4 regions of the Colwellia sp. RE-S-Sl-9 genome follow, and region 4 is predicted to be linked to each of the others. Evidence: predicted binding sites of a transcription regulator. Region 4 holds the regulator's gene; each other region holds the start of a gene.
The links. The regulator FNR, encoded in region 4, switches genes on or off when oxygen is low (the NO sensors DNR and NnrR bind a similar motif). The targets are predictions, from matches to a motif close to TTGATCTAGATCAA.

Region 1 (4,218 bases), 2.2 Mb from region 4:
CTTTAAATGAAGTATTTGTGCCTATTTTACAAAAGCAATTTCCTGAAATTCAAGACTTTTACTTACCGCCAGAAGGCTGTTCGTATCGTTTAGCTGTAGTAACCATCAAGAAGCAATATGCGGGTCATGCTAAGCGTGTCATGATGGGCGTTTGGTCATTCTTACGTCAATTTATGTACACTAAATTTGTTATTGTGTGTGACGACGATATAAATGCGCGAGATTGGAAAGATGTGATTTGGGCTATGACTACACGCATGGATCCAAGCCGTGACACCGTGCTGATTGAAAACACACCTATCGACTATTTAGATTTTGCCTCTCCAGTTTCTGGTTTAGGTTCTAAAATGGGATTAGATGCCACCAACAAATGGCCAGGTGAAACCAATCGCGAATGGGGAGAACCTATCGTGATGACAGAAGCAATTAAAGACGAAGTTGATGGCTTATGGGATGAGCTAAATATATTCGGCGATACAAACGAAGAAAAAAACACATAAGTGACTAAGGTCATTATTTATAGATTCTATACTGATTTCATCAAAAAAATTATTAATGATATGAGTATTTTAAGTGGTTAAGGTTTAACAAATGAATGTAATTAAGTGCCAGGTCGCTTCATTAGAAGCACTTACTCCCTATGTATATAAGGTTTTGTTAAAACCTGAACAAGCAGTAAATTTTATGCCGGGGCAATATTTAAATTTTGTCTTGAGTGATGATGACAAGCGACCTTTTTCTATCGCAAGTTCACCAAATAACGAATTGATTGAATTACAAATAGGTGCTTTTTCTGCAGATAGCTACCCTATGCAAGTGATCGAACATATTAAAAATAATCAAGAAGTCACAGTTGAATTACCACTGGGTAATGCGCAATTACGTGAAGAAAGTACTAAACCTTTATTATTAATTGCTGGTGGTACAGGATTTTCTTATATCAAATCTATGTTTGAGTACTTATCTCAAGAACAGTCTTCAAGAAAAGTAGTCGTATATTGGGGTCTTCGTGAACCTAGTGCTTGTTATGAATTAGACGAATCAGCTGCCATTATCGCTAAGCTAAATGAAGGCGAGTTTCATACGGTAGTTGAAACACCACACGATGACTGGACTGGCAAAGTAGGTATGGTTCATAAAGTGGTAATGAATGATATTAAAAACCTAGAAGATTACGATATTTATCTTGCTGGCCGCTTTGAAATGGTAGGGGTAGTAAGAGATGACTTTGTTGCGCGCGGAGTCAATAAAGACAACATGTTTGCGGATGCTTTCGCTTACATCTAATAGTTAAAAATTATTATAGCTTTTTTAAAACTATGCGCCTAGAATGCGCGCGTAATAACCGAGGTTACTACGCGCGCATTTTTTGTATTAAATTTAAACTAAAAGAGAAATAAAATGAAAAGTAAAAAACAAACCAATAAAGCTCAAGTTGAGTTAGGACGAGGCACTATCAAAGATAATTTTTTAGCTGCTATGGTTACTTCTAAACTTTATAAACAGCAAATTGTTCAACCTAAAAAAGGTAAAGGTGCATATCAACGTAAAGCTAAATTTTCGAATAAAGGCCAAGAGTCTTATTTAATAGCTGCTTAATTGTTATAAGTTAAGTTGTTATTAGATAAGGCTTTCTACATTTTTTAAACTCAGTTTACGTATGCTATATCCTATTGAACTTCATACCGAAAGACTATTGTTAAGGCAATGGCGCGCTAGCGATTTTAAGCCTTTTGCACAAATGAACGCCTGTGCAAAGGTGATGAAATACTTCCCTCGGCTATTAACTCAAGATGAGAGTAACGCTATAGCAAATAAACTCGCTGGTTTTATTGATGAGAAAGGTTGGGGCTTTTGGGCGGTTGAAGAAAAACAGAGCAATCAATTTATTGGTTTTACGGGTTTGAAACAAACACCTGAATGCTTACCGTTTTCACCCGCTGTTGAAATTGGTTGGCGTTTCGATAGTCAATATTGGCATAATGGCTATGCAACAGAGGCTGCTAAAAAGTCACTTGAATTTGCTTTTAATGAGTTAAAACTTACCGAAGTGGTATCTTTTACGGCTAAGGTAAATAAGCCATCAGAGAAAGTTATGCAGCGTATTGGAATGGAAAATACGGGGATTACGTTTAATCATCCTTTAGTGGATATAAACAGCGCTTTACTTGAGCATGTTTTGTATAAAACTTGTCAGTAAATACTGTTAATTAAAGTAAAGAGGAGTACGGTGGCTCCTCTTTAAATAAGATATTTAAGCAGAGACCTGCTCTTTTTTAATGATGGCAAACAACGCATCTTTTAAGCTTAAACGTTTGATTTTTTGTTGGTCTAAATACTCATCAGAGGTATTTTCGACTCCTTGCTCAATTTTAACAACCTCATTATTGAGTTCATGATATTCGTTAAAGAGTTTAGCGAAGTGGTTGTTCGTCATTTTTAAATGATGGATTTCTTTACTGTATTCAGGGAATTCGTGGTGTAGATCATGTTTTTGTAACGTCATTATATATCCTTGTTTACTTGCTGTTCTTTAATGTTAAGTGTATTCCTCCATTGTTATTGTGTATTGATCTGGCTCAACTTTTAATGAATGTTTTATAGTCAATTTTGCGCATAAAAAAGGGGAGTTAACTCCCCTTAATCATTCTAACGGTATTAGAATCTTTACTTAATGTTCGATGTTTAGCGTTTATCGTCAGGTAAAGTAATGTTGAGTTCTAATACGCTTAAATTATCATTTTTATTGTCTAGATTAACCGTGACCTGATCTGAATCAATGGGTACATATCGACGGATAACATCAATAATATCTTGCTTCATTGCAGGTAAATAATCAGGACTATTACGTTGTCCACGCTCGTGAGCAACAATAATTTGAAGTCGCTCTTTCGCTGTTTGAGCGGTTTGCGTAGTTTTTTTACTTCGAAAATAATCTAAAAGAGACATGTTTAACCTCCAAATAAGCGGCGCAGTAAGCTTTTCTTTTCTTCTTCTATAAAACGGAATTCAACTTTTTCACCAATTAAACGATCTACAGCGTCTCCGTATGCAAGGCCAGCATCACTTTCAGTATCTAGAATAACAGGAGAACCTGAGTTAGATGCTTTTAATACAGCAGGTGACTCAGGAATAACGCCAAGTAATGGAATTGCTAAAATGTCTAATACATCTTCTACACTTAGCATATCGCCACGTGTTACACGCTCTGGGTTGTAGCGTGTTAATAATAGATGTTCTTTAACGGGCTCTTTGCCCTGTTCTGCACGTTGTGATTTGCTTGCTAACATACCTAAAATACGGTCTGAATCTCGTACTGATGATACTTCAGGGTTTGTTGTTACTATGGCTTCGTCAGCGAAATAAAGCGCCATAATTGCGCCCGTTTCAATACCTGCTGGTGAGTCGCATACAATATATTCAAAGCCAGCTTCAGCAAGATCATCTAATACTTTTTGAACGCCTTCTTTATTTAGCGCGTCTTTGTCACGTGTTTGTGACGCAGGTAGTATTGATAGATTTGGCGTGCGTTTGTCTTTAATTAAGGCTTGATTAAGTGTTGCTTCACCTTTAATCACGTTAACAAAGTCATAAACTACTCTACGTTCGCAACCCATAATTAAATCTAAATTACGTAATCCAATATCAAAATCGATAATTACGGTTTTAAAGCCTTTTATAGCTAGACCTGTGCCTATTGCAGCACTAGAAGTTGTTTTACCAACTCCGCCTTTACCTGAGGTCACAACGATAACCTTAGCCATGATTTTTCCTTTCTTAGTTTTTCTAATTTAATGGGTTAAATACAATTTTTTGATCTTCAACTTGAATACATTGCGGTAAATTTGCATGCTCAGTTAGTTGTTCGTTTAGCATGTAAACACCGGCAATAGACACCAGTTCAGCTTGTAAGTTTTGACAGAATATTTTACTTTCGCTTTGTCCGCTTGCACCCGCAATAGCTCTACCGCGGATAGTCCCGTATACATGAATGTTGCCATCAGCAATAACTTCAGCCCCATTACCTACAGAGCCCATAATGATGAGGTCTGTATTTTTAGCATAAATTTGTTGGCCAGAACGAATTTGGCCTTTAATAATTTTTGTTGGGGTATTTTCAATAACGGTTGTTTCAACAGGAGTTTGTACTTCTGGTTGTGTTTTTTGAATTTCTGTACGTTTATTTTGTAGCGCAGAGCCTTTGTTAACTATGGCTAG
Region 2 (4,218 bases), 2.3 Mb from region 4:
TGTATCGTACCGGACTTATCTCGTTTAACGACTACCTAAAAATACTCTCTAAAACGGCAACTCGTGTCTTTAGAGGCCAAGGCGAATTAAAGCAAAGTGTTGCTGATTCAAGCTTTGATACCTGGACCAAATTTTACAAACAAGGCCCAGATGCGGTAAATAATATTGTCAGTTATTACACTAAAGGTTCTTTAATCGCCCTGTGGTTAGATTTAACTATACGAGAAAAGTCTAACGGGCAATACAGTTTAGACAACTTGATGAAAGAGTTATGGATCCACTTTGGCCGAACCAATATAGGCACAAGTGAAGACGACTTTATCAATATAGCGAATGTATTATGTAATGCTGATATACGTGATGAATTTACCCAAATGCTACACAATGCAGAACGCGTAAACTTAGCACCTTTACTTAACAATGTAGGTATTGATTTTAGTGCTAGTAAATTTAGCAAACTCAATAGTTTAGAAACTTGCACAACAAATGAATATGTCCCCTTCATTGGTGCTCTTTATAGTGCTACACCATCAGGGCTAAAAGTAACACAAGTGGTAGAAAATAGCCCAGCAGCCGATGCTGGCTTAGCGGTAAATGACATCATAATCGCCGTAGATAGCATGCAAGCAACAGAAAAATCATTACAAAATATAGCTGAACATTTACCTAAAAATAGTAAAGTCACTTGTCATTACTTTAGAGATGATCAACTTATTGAAAATCCAATTACCTTTATAGACTCTCCTACATCCGCTATATCGATTACCGAAACAGATGCAGAACTCAGCCAAAAATGGCGTAATGTGCTAAGTGCATAAATGAATAACCTAAGTGCGAGTTAATTAAATGATTTCCTTTCATTGTGAATATTATAAAAGTCATGATATTCATAATGAAAGCTCTTATACCCGTAACCATTCAAGATGCAGGTTTCAGTGGTAACAGGTATAAATCCCACCTAAATGATGAATGTATCGTACTAGCTATCGCGGTTTAGCAATTAATCGAGTAAAATAGAACCATTAGACTTTAAATGAAGTATTCACATGTCACGCGTTAAAAAATCAAGAAAACCTGGTGTTGGTAGAAGAGAAGTTCTTTCAGAAGCCGATAAAAAGCTTATCGTACCAACAGCTAAAAAACCGAAAAAGAAAGTAGGTAAAGAAGCGGGTAATCGCCAAAAAGAAGCTTTTGAAAACAAGAATCAAAATCAAACAAACTCTGCGGCCAAAGATCCACGTTTAGGCAGCAAAAAATTAATTGATTTAACACCCAAAGATGCACCAAAGGTTATCGCTAATAAACCTAAAAAAGAAAAATCAGCCCCTATTGCTGCAATTAGAATGGTTGAGCCTGAAGCTTTACCCACAACGGCATTAGAAGACGAGTTATATGCCATTGAAGATGATCCGCAATTACAAACTATTCTTGCGCTACAAGAAGAAGATAAAGAGCTAACCGAAGAGCAAATTAACTACTTCAATGCGAAAATGGATCGTCATCAAGAGTTACGTGAATTACTTGGCTGGAATGATGAAGATGAAGACGAGCAAGACGAAGCAGAACGCTCTAGTGATGACGAAGACGACTTATGGGATTCTTTAGACAAAAGCGATTTGTCTAAATACGAATAGGAGTAACCATGCTTAAAGATTATTGGCTCTATATTGTTTTAGCTTTACTCATTATTGTTCCGCTTGCAATCTATGCTGGCATGCTGATGTCTCGCCTAAAAAAGCAAACAGCAGATCAAGCCATTGCCGAACAAGAAAAACAAGCGTCGTTAAAACAACACGACACTAAAATACTCAAAAGTGTTGTTATTATTGTAAGAGCCATGAAAGAAGAGCAATGCGACCTATCTGAAGGCTGTTGGCGTTTATCTGTGCTATTAGACTCGCTTAAATTAAGCAGCGAGTTAGAAAGCCTATTTCCTTCTGTTTATCAGCTATATAATGCTATTAAGCATATGCCTATTTTAGAAGAACGTAAAAAGCTGGCTAAACAAGAACGTATGAAACTTGATTTTGAACGTATGAAACTTGAAGCCGATTTAAAACCTAAAATTCAACAAGACGTTAATGAACTTCATCAGTACGCTAATGAAAGGCTTAGTGTTATTTCTGTGTAGTATGACGAACACAAAGAACAAAGCTTGAGTCAGATCAACTATTACTAATGTAGCAATTGATACAATCACACCTAATCAATACCGTAGAATACTTTAACGGTTCAATAATTTAGGTGTGATGTGATGCAGGTAAGTCAGTTTTTTAATGAAAAATTACTCAATAAATACAATACTGCGGGCCCAAGATATACCTCTTACCCTACTGCTTTAGAGTTTCACGACCAATTCACTCAATCTGACTTAATTCAAGCTATTGAACAATCTCCTAACAGAGAATTATCGCTATATATTCATATCCCGTTTTGCCATAGCCTTTGTTATTACTGCGGTTGTAACAAAGTCATTACTCGCCACAGAAGTAAAGCAGACACCTATTTAGAATACCTTGCCAAAGAAATTAGCTCGCGCGCCCCACTATTTGAAAACTACACAGTAAAACAACTGCATTGGGGCGGTGGTACACCTAGCTTCTTAACTCATGAACAAATGACAACCCTAGTAAGTTTACTCAAAGACAAATTCAATTTTGCTGACAAAGTAGAAATGAGTATTGAAATTGACCCTAGAGAAATAGAGCTAAACCTAGCAGAGCACTTATACAGCTTAGGCTTTAATCGATTAAGTATTGGCGTACAAGACATAGATGAAAAAGTACAGCAAACCATAAACCGAGTGCAGTCTACCGAGTTTATCGAGCAGTTTATTGCGCATGCAAAAGCCGTAGGTTTTAAATCAATTAACATTGATCTTATTTATGGCTTACCTCATCAAACTATAGAAACCTTTACCCGCACACTCGACAAAACCAAAGAAATGGACGTAGATCGTATTTCCCTGTTCAGTTACGCGCACATACCTAGCCGCTTTGCCGCACAACGCAAATTACGAGATGAATGGTTACCTAGTGTTACTGAAAAATTTTCCCTTATGCGTTTAGCCATCGAAAAGCTATGTGCCTATGGTTATGAATTTATCGGTATGGACCACTTTGCCAAGCCAGACGACGAACTTTCTATTGCACAAAAAGAAGGCAAGCTTCACAGAAACTTCCAAGGTTACACAACGAAAGGAAGCTGTGACTTATTAGGTTTAGGTGTTTCATCTATCAGCGGTATTGGCAATGTTTACAGCCAAAATGTTAAAGATTTAAAAACCTATTATCACGAAATAGAAACTAAAGAACACGCATTAGAAAAAGGCGTAGCGCTGACTCAAGACGATATAATTCGAGGAGAAGTTATACGAGAGTTAATGTGTAATTTATTTTTAGATAAAAATGCGCTTAGCCAAAAATATCACATTAACTTTAATGACTATTTTAAAGACGACTTACCCATGCTAACCACCTTTATTGAAGACGGTTTAGTAAATAATAATGAAGACTCTATTCGTATTGCGCCACAAGCCAGATTACTGGTACGTAATATTTGTATGTCGTTTGATATTTACATGAAAAAACACATTAACCAACAACGTTTTTCAAGAGTTATTTAGTATAAAACGGTAGAGGCTAAATTATTCCTCAATAACCCCCAAACTAAAATCACAACCGGCACTGGTAAATAGAAGTTCAGTGCCTTTTTCTGTTTCAACTTGCTGTGCAGCTTCAACCCACTGGTAATAAACATTTCGATGTACTTTGGCCTGTAAATTACGTCTTACGGTAATATACATTTCCCCTTTGTCGTCAAAGGTTAGAGCATGCGATTTATCTAAAACAAACTCATCATCTACATTAGTACAAACCAACATATTGGTTTGTTCCGCATCTTGCCATTCCCATTTAGTTAATACAAAAGGAGCTTGTTCAACCACTATTTTTACTTTTTCTACCGGAGTAACTAAAAAGTAATCGTTGTCCTCTTTTTTATAACCGATGCAAACAGCTTAACTAAAGCTAACCGTTTAAAAATAGTACCGTTATAAAACCAATCACCATTGGCTTTTATGACAATGTCGATTTCACCACAATAAGGCGGATCCCATAATTCAACAGGCGGTATTTTAGACGACTTACCATCAGCTAATTTTCCTAATTGCGACGTTATGTTTTCTAACGACATATCACTCCCCTTTGTGGATAACCT
Region 3 (4,218 bases), 2.0 Mb from region 4:
TTCCTCTATTTCATATTCCCAATCAAATTTAATAGCTTGTGTCAGCTCATTAGATGAAACACGGCTATTAATTATAATAACGACTTTTTCTCCAGACAACATGGCTGTACATTGCCAATGTTGTTTGTTGTGATTAAATTCATAATCGTCATTAATTATAATAGCTTGATTCATTTATTGATTTAACTCTTTGCGTAATTCGTTTAATACCTTGCTAGTTTCTGGGCGAACACCACGCCAAAGATAAAAACTCTCAGCAGCTTGCCCTACTAACATACCTAAACCATCAATTATCTGTTTAGCATTCTGCTTAGTCGCCATTTGCAAAAAAGGTGTTAGGTTTTTACCGTAGGTCATATCGTAACAAACCGTATTAGTGCTTATGAGACTTTCCGAAATAGGTACACTATTTCCTGACAGCCCTGCCGATGTTGCATTAATAATAAGATCAAATTTTTGTTTATTAGCTTCTTCAAACGACATAGCTGTTATAGGTTGGTTTGTATATTGTTGTACTATTGCATCTGCTTTCGACACGGTTCTATTAGCAATAGTTAAATGTTTAGGTTTTTGATTCAATAAAGGTAAAACAACGCCTTTTGAAGCGCCACCAGCCCCTAAGAGTAAAATTCGACTATTTTCTAACTGAACGTTATGAGATAACAGATCATTTACTAAACCAACACCATCGGTAGTATCACCATAAATTTTCCCAATTTTAAAGGTTAAGGTGTTTACTGCCCCTGAGAATTTAGCGTGTTCAGATAATTCATCACACATTGCCATGGCTTCTTCTTTAAAAGGAGCAGTCACATTGGCCCCCTTACCTCCTTCTTTAATAAAAAGCTTAACCGTTTTCTCAAACTCGCCTAATTCTGCTAGCTGACTTTTATATTCAATGTTCTGATTTGTTTCTTTTGCAAAGGCTGTATGTATAAATGGAGATTTAGATTGTTTTATTGGGTTACCGTAAACGAGATAGTGATCCATAGTAGATTCTATTTAATGCTATTTTTTTTAGCTTAAATCAGATCCAATAAAAAAGCATCGACTTATCGATGCTTTTTTAGATGAAATTGCTTTATTAAAAGTGTGTAGTTAAAATTTATACCCTAGCATTATTGAATAAACCATAGGATCCACATCTATTGTTGCCTTACCTATACTCTGGCCACCTACGTCAAAAGTCGCATCGGTAGATATATCAATATAACGAGCAGAAGCATTAATATGGAAGTTATCATTAATTAAGTAATCAACACCTAATTGGTATGACAACCCAAAAGATCCCTCTAATTCTAAATTACTTAAACCTAAACTTTTTGGTGCATCTTCAAATTGTTCGTCAAAAAATATGGTGTAGTTAACTCCCAGGCCAACATAAGGCTTAAAAGCTGATTGGTTTTCAATATAATAAAGTACGCTAATGGTCGGTGGTAATTGTGTAACTTCACCTAACTTTGCTCCATCAACATTAAGTACAGCGTTTTTATCATGAATAGTTACATCATGCGTAAAAGGTGTTGCAGCTAACACTTCAACGGCTATATTAGCATTATAGAAATATAAAAAATTCAAACCTAACTGCGAATTATCATCAACCGTTAAGGTCATTGTTGAATCAGTATTGTTAAGTAAAATAGATGTATGATCACTGCTCGGATTTACATTTGTAATACCGCCCCTGATAACTATATCACCTGATTGATAATCGGCAGCATATGTAGATGAGGAAAGTATGGTAAGAAGCGTAAGCGTTAAGATATTTTTTTTCATGGTGATTCCCTTTAAATTAATAAAGTAATTTTAAAGAGAATAGTTAAATAGAATTTTGATTTAGCTCAACTTATTCTATTGATAACACTAAAGTATCCGATTAAAGAATTAAATTCTGATCTAAATCAACTTAGTACAATATACTGATGAATTTTATAACCCCAAACCATCAGGAAAAATAATATGGCAACAAACACTGCAGCAGAAGCAATGTCTTTTGCACGACCGCTGAGCTCGTGATGTTCTAAACCAACCCTATCCACAACGGCTTCTATTGCAGAATTTAGAAGTTCAGTGACCATAATAAAAATAAGAGAAAATACTAATAAAAAGAGTTCAACAAAACTTGCACTGATCAACCAAGCGATTGGCGATAATATTAGAAATAAGAAAACTTCTTGTCTAAAAGCGATTTCATTTTTATAGGCTGAGAGTAAACCCGCAATACTATTTTTAATTGCAGGTAAAATTCTTTCAATATGACCTAATGTATTTTTGTCTGGCATGAAAACGCTCTATTTGCATTTATTATAGTTATACCCAATTTCTAGGAACTAAGTATTTATTTAGATTATGTTCTTCGGAATTTTCGTCAGCTTGAAAGTTGTATTCCCATCTCGCCAACGGCGGCATCGACATTAAAATAGATTCAGTTCTACCGCCAGACTGCAAGCCAAAGAGAGTTCCGCGATCAAAAACTAAATTAAATTCTACATAACGACCACGGCGATATAATTGAAATTGACGTTGGCGCTCACCATATTCTGTATTTTTGCGTTTTTCTACTATAGGTATATAAGCATCGATGAATCCTGCTCCTACCGCTTTTATATAATCTAAACACGTTTCAAAATCCCACTGATTTAAATCATCAAAAAATAAACCTCCAACGCCTCGGGTTTCATCACGGTGTTTTAAGTAAAAGTAATTATCGCACCATTCTTTATTTTTTTGATAAACAGAATCACCAAAAGGCTGACAAAGTGTTTTAGCTGTTTGATGCCAATGAATAATATCTTCTTCAAATGGATAAAATGGGGTTAAATCAAATCCACCACCAAACCACCATACGGGTTCTTCACCTTCTTTTTCTGCAATAAAAAAGCGTACATTAGCATGTGATGTAGGAATATAAGGGTTTTTAGGATGTATGACTAAAGATACGCCACAAGCTTTCCAGGTTCTTCCTGCTAGTTCAGGTCGATGGGCACTTGCTGATGGTGGAAGTTTATCGCCTGACACTAATGAGAAATTAACTCCTCCTTGCTCAACAACGTCTCCGTTAGTTAGAACACGTGTACGTCCGCCGCCACCTTCAGGGCGAACCCAATTATCTTCAACGAATTTAGCTTGGCCGTCGGCCTGTTCTATCGCAGCACAAATTTGGTCTTGTAAACCTTTTAAAAATTCAACAACCGTTTCTATATTTACAGCACTCATGTGCGAAAAACCTCTCCAGTTAAACCATCCATAATTTTTGATGGTTGCATATAGCCTAATGTTTCACCTTTTATTAGGTAATCAATCATCTGAGTTAATGTGGGATCTAATGTTTGCCATGTTCTGGCTGGCTCTAGCCCTGATAAATTAGCACTTGTTGAAACGATAGGTTTTTTGGTTTGTGAACACAATGAAACAACATCTGGCTGATCGGTAACTCTCACGGCAATAGTAGAAAAACAGCCTGTTAAGTATGAAGAAATATTAGCTTGAGCAGGTAATACTTGAGTAACACCGTTTGGCCAACGACTTAATATTAAGTCAATTTGTGTATTAGTCAGCTTAGAAAGATCAATATATGGCGTTAATTGTTCAAAGCTACCCGCAAGTAAAATAAGACCTTTGGCTTTATCTCTATTTTTGATTTGTAATAATTTTTCAACTGCCGTTTGATTATCAGGATCACAACCAAGACCAAATACGGCTTCAGTTGGATAAGCAATAACGCCACCTTGTTGAAAAATTTCAATTGCTGTAAACATTAGACCGTATTTTATTATCAATAATTTAAACGAGACTTATCACAATAACTTCCTACTAGAAGAATAGGTTATATTAAAGTGAATTCACGTATTCGCTTACATCGGGAAAGTCGGAGTCTGGCAACATTGTTGATAATTGAGTTAACCGACTAATTAATTCAGTTCGAGTTGAACCACACACATTAATGTGTCCCATTTTTCGACCCGCCCTTTTACCTTTACCGTACCAATGAAGTGTTACACTGGGTATTTCAAGAATACTATGTGGCACGCTATCAGTACCGAGTATATTTATCATAGCTGTAGGTCTAACTAATTCGGTAGAACCTAAAGGTAATTGGCAAACAGCTCTTATATGGTTTTCAAACTGACAAGTATCTGCACCTTGTTGGGTCCAGTGTCCGGAGTTATGTACACGTGGGGCAATTTCATTCACCAATAAAGAATCTCCCACTTGAAA
Region 4 (4,218 bases):
AGTGGTACAGATATTGCGAAAAACGGCGCAGATATTATATTATTAAACAGTGATTTAACTAATATTACTGCGTTAAAACTCATTGCTCAAAAAACTAAAAAAATTATTTGGCAAAACTACTTATGGGCATTTGGTTATAATGCCTTAGTGTTGCCGTTAGCAATGGCTGGCTATATTACGCCTTACCTCGCAGTTATTGGTATGTCAGCCAGTTCCATATTGGTTGTGACTAACTCACTGCGCTTACTTAATATCAAAAAAGATACAAAAGGCTAATATATTCAATGAGCATAATTTACGTATTAATTCCTATCGCGGTACTATTAACGGCTATTGGCCTTTATCTTTTTTTCTGGGCAGTTAAAACAGAACAATTTGATGATCTTGAAAAACAAGGTTTAAGTATTTTGTTTGACGAAAATGACGATCAAGCAGCTGATAAAAATAAATCAACATCAGAATTAATATCAGAAAAGAATAAAAACACCAACGCATCAAATCAACCAAAAGATAGTTAATGAACATTGATTATTTTTCAGCCTTTATTATAGGCATTTTGGGATCTGGCCATTGCTTAGGAATGTGTGGTGGCATAACCTCAATGCTAACCTCTGCTCTACCTAAACATTCGTCGTACTCAAAAACACTTTTAGTTTTCAGTTATAATTTTGGTCGCATATTATCTTATACCCTAATTGGCGCAATAGTTGGTTTTACAGGTTCTGTCGCGGCTAAAAATCTTGGCGTACCTTTAGCTGGTTTACGCGTAATATCCGCTCTATTTCTTATATTTTTAGGACTTTATATTGGCCAATGGCTTATGTGGTTAAATAGAGTTGAACGCTTAGGTAAATTTATTTGGCAATATTTATCACCTTACTCCAAACGTTTAATACCTGTAGACTCACCACAAAAAGCCATAGGTTTAGGTGCGCTATGGGGCTGGTTGCCCTGTGGTTTAATTTATTCAATGCTAACATGGTCATTAGCTAGTGGCAGCGTAACTACGGGCGCATTAATTATGACTAGCTTTGGCTTAGGAACCCTACCAGCATTGCTTATTATGTCGTATAGCTTAATCAAAGCAAAAACGCTACTTAACCACCCCTTATTTAGAAAAACAATGGCAATAAGCCTTATCGGTTACGGTATTTATACCTTGTACTTGCTCGTTTAATCGATTGCATATAGATGAAGGTTAGAATATGATCCAAATCAATTAACCTTTGATTAAGTATGGACATTATGGAAAACAACAATTGCTCAGGAAAACAACACATCCATTGTCAAAACTGTAGTATTAGTGAATTATGCCTTCCATTTTCGTTAAACGAGCAAGAACTTAATACGCTTGATAATATTATTGACCGTAAAAAGCCTATCCATAAAGGTGAGCAAATTTTTCAAGACGGCGACGAAATGAAATCTCTTTATGCCATTCGTTCTGGTACATTTAAAACCTTTACCGTTAATGAGCAAGGAGAAGAACAAATTACAGGGTTTCATCTAGCAGGTGATTTATTAGGTTTTGACGCCATTGCCAATTCAGAACATCCTAGTTTTGCTAAAGCACTGGAAACATCAATGGTATGTGAAATTCCATACGACACGTTAGACTCTATTTCTAACACTATGCCAAAGCTTAAAAAACAAATATTAAAAATGATGAGCTCTGAAATTCGTTCAGATCATGAAATGCTTATGTTACTTAATCATAAAAATGCAGAGCAACGATTAGCAACTTTTATTAGTACGTTAAGTAAAAGATATCATGAACGAGGATTTTCTGCGTCTGAGTTTAGATTAACCATGACACGTGGCGATATAGGTAACTTTATTGGTTTAACGGTTGAAACGATTAGCCGCTTACTGAATAGGTTTCATAAAAATGGTTTAATCGATGTGAGTGGCAAACTGATTACCATTAAAAATATTGAAAAGCTTAACGAAGTTGCTTCACTGTAATTCGATATATACCCGTTACCAATCAAGAGGCTATTTCAGAGTGCTTGAGCGATATCAATTCAAGGCAACGCTTTGTGATAATGGTTACTCCCTTATGAAAAGCGTTGTTGATGAAGTGATTTTGCTCAAGCGCTTCTTCGATGGGTCTAAAACAATTTATGCTTCGTTATTAACTTTAGTCAGGTTCCTACACGGATGTAGGACATTAGGGTAACGCAGGAGCAGTTACCGAGAATAGCCATGACGTAAACTTAATGCCTTGCATACATGGATGTAGACCTTAGATTTTGTTTGGAACGTAAAATCTGTGCTTAAATTGTTTTTAGTTCCCACTGAAACCTGCATCTTGAATGATAACGGGTATAAACAACAGTAGTAAAAGGTACGTTATTATTACTGTTGTTAATCTCCGTAAAAGATCTATTTTAAATTTCATATTCCCCTCTTCATCAAGATATTATTAATTAAGAATATCTTGATGTAAAACAATTAAAAAACACTCGTTCATACACTATACTGATACTCATGGTATTATAAATACGAGCTAAATAATTGGGGACGATATTATGAAAAAGTATCAAAATATACTAACGGTTATTGATCCTACGACAGACGACCAAAAAGCGTTAAAGCGTAGTATTGAACTAGCACAACATACTAAGGCTACTATCACAGCCTTCTTATCTATTTTTGATTTTTCTTACGAAATGACCACCATGTTATCAAGCGATGAACGTGAATCTATGCGACAAACCGTTATAGACGATAGACACCAATGGCTTAATAACATTATCGAACAACTCGATACAGAGTCACTTACTATCAACACCAAAGTTGTTTGGCACAACAGACCTTTTGAAGCAGTGATCAGCGAAGTGCTTGATCATAATCACGACATTGTTATTAAAGGTACTCACGAACACGACAAACTAAAATCCGTTATATTTACGCCTACCGACTGGCATATTTTACGTAAATGCCCTTGCCCTGTGTTATTAGTTAAAGATCATTTATGGCCTGAAAACGGCAATATACTTGCAGCAATAAATGTAGGAAGTGATGAAGAAGAACACCTTTCGCTTAACCATAAAATCACCTCACAAGCGAGCGACTTAGCAAAAACAATAAACGGTAACGTGCACATTGTTAATTCTTATCCCGGTACGCCTGTTAACATCACCATAGAAATACCTGAATTTAACGCGGTAGAATACAACGATACTATGTTAAAACATCACCAAGATGCGATGACAGAACATTGTGAAAAATACCAGATAGCGAAAGAGAACACCTACGTTCAAGAAGGTTTACCTGAAGATGTTATCGAAGAAATTGCCAACCAAATCGACGCAGAATTAGTGATTTTAGGCACGGTAGGTAGAACAGGATTATCAGCCACATTAATAGGCAATACCGCTGAACACGTAATAGATCGACTGAACTGTGATGTACTCGCGTTAAAACCTGATGGATATGAATCACCTTTTGTTAAGTAATAAAAACACTAATAAAGTAGCTAATTACTATTTTAGTTACTTTATTACCTATTACATCTAAATCAACTTAACTCTACTTTAACTAGCTTAGTAACCAAGTCCTCCTATTTGTAGTAATATTAAATTGATCCCTCGCCAATAACAAAACTCAATTAGCGATATATAACACTACAATTAACAAATCAATCTATTGATTTTATTATTAAAGTTGTGTAATGTTAGTTTCGTATTTAGGGAAAAAATATTATATAAAAGGAAATTATTATGAACAAACTCATCTCTATATTAGGTACCCTTACCTTTTTATCTTCAACATCTGCATTAGCTGATACTCTTACGTTTTCTGGTGCAACTCACTGTAATGAAGATGTAGTTAAACATGCAACTGCATTTAATAACTTAAAAACGGCTGAAGGCGCCTTAAATGCCCTATCAACTATTTCTTCTGAGTCTGTAGGTCCAACCGAACAAGGTTACTTTATCTTTGATCCTCAATTTGAAAGAACCACTAGATACTTCAATTGTAGTGTCCCTCTAACAGCCAATATGGGTAATATTTCACTTAACGTTTATGGCAAAGTCAATGGTATACAACAAGCACCAGGTGGGTGTCTAATTTCACGTATACGGAAAGTAAACGATGGAGGAATACCTAAATGGTTTAGATTTGGGACTGGTGAAGGTTTTGATTGGAGTACTATTACAAACTATAATATAACAGGTGAGCAGTTTGTAAATTATAGTACAAATAATATTA

Region 1: ACM9HF_RS12740 (HP1242/YdcH family protein) is a predicted target of FNR. The motif match lies at 2,570-2,583, and genes of this name have one in related genera.
Region 2: hemN (oxygen-independent coproporphyrinogen III oxidase) is a predicted target of FNR. The motif match lies at 2,156-2,169, and genes of this name have one in related genera.
Region 3: ACM9HF_RS13655 (OmpW/AlkL family protein) is a predicted target of FNR. The motif match lies at 1,832-1,845, and genes of this name have one in related genera.

Annotation. Positions count from the first base shown of each region.
Region 1 covers NZ_CP182631.1:2,958,657-2,962,874, reverse strand. The annotation lists gene ubiD (4-hydroxy-3-polyprenylbenzoate decarboxylase) at 1-500, shown strand, start outside; gene fre (NAD(P)H-flavin reductase) at 592-1,287, shown strand; gene arfA (alternative ribosome rescue factor ArfA) at 1,402-1,599, shown strand; gene ACM9HF_RS12745 (GNAT family N-acetyltransferase) at 1,661-2,200, shown strand; gene ACM9HF_RS12740 (HP1242/YdcH family protein) at 2,255-2,506, opposite strand; gene minE (cell division topological specificity factor MinE) at 2,686-2,949, opposite strand; gene minD (septum site-determining protein MinD) at 2,952-3,764, opposite strand; gene minC (septum site-determining protein MinC) at 3,787-4,218, opposite strand, start outside.
Region 2 covers NZ_CP182631.1:2,888,763-2,892,980, forward strand. The annotation lists gene ACM9HF_RS12480 (M61 family metallopeptidase) at 1-818, shown strand, start outside; gene yihI (Der GTPase-activating protein YihI) at 1,047-1,634, shown strand; gene ACM9HF_RS12490 (DUF2489 domain-containing protein) at 1,643-2,131, shown strand; gene hemN (oxygen-independent coproporphyrinogen III oxidase) at 2,255-3,625, shown strand; gene ACM9HF_RS12500 (DUF1285 family C-terminal domain-containing protein) at 3,647-3,946, opposite strand; gene ACM9HF_RS12505 (DUF1285 domain-containing protein) at 3,973-4,194, opposite strand.
Region 3 covers NZ_CP182631.1:3,145,834-3,150,051, reverse strand. The annotation lists gene ACM9HF_RS13665 (hypothetical protein) at 1-174, opposite strand, end outside; gene aroE (shikimate dehydrogenase) at 175-990, opposite strand; gene ACM9HF_RS13655 (OmpW/AlkL family protein) at 1,099-1,776, opposite strand; gene ACM9HF_RS13650 (diacylglycerol kinase) at 1,902-2,282, opposite strand; gene hemF (oxygen-dependent coproporphyrinogen oxidase) at 2,311-3,216, opposite strand; gene tsaC (L-threonylcarbamoyladenylate synthase type 1 TsaC) at 3,213-3,758, opposite strand; gene ACM9HF_RS13635 (5-(carboxyamino)imidazole ribonucleotide synthase) at 3,832-4,218, opposite strand, start outside.
Region 4 covers NZ_CP182631.1:377,416-381,633, reverse strand. The annotation lists gene ACM9HF_RS01605 (heavy metal translocating P-type ATPase) at 1-276, shown strand, start outside; gene ccoS (cbb3-type cytochrome oxidase assembly protein CcoS) at 285-518, shown strand; gene ACM9HF_RS01595 (sulfite exporter TauE/SafE family protein) at 518-1,177, shown strand; gene fnr (fumarate/nitrate reduction transcriptional regulator Fnr) at 1,237-1,965, shown strand; gene uspE (universal stress protein UspE) at 2,532-3,461, shown strand; gene ACM9HF_RS01580 (hypothetical protein) at 3,726-4,218, shown strand, end outside.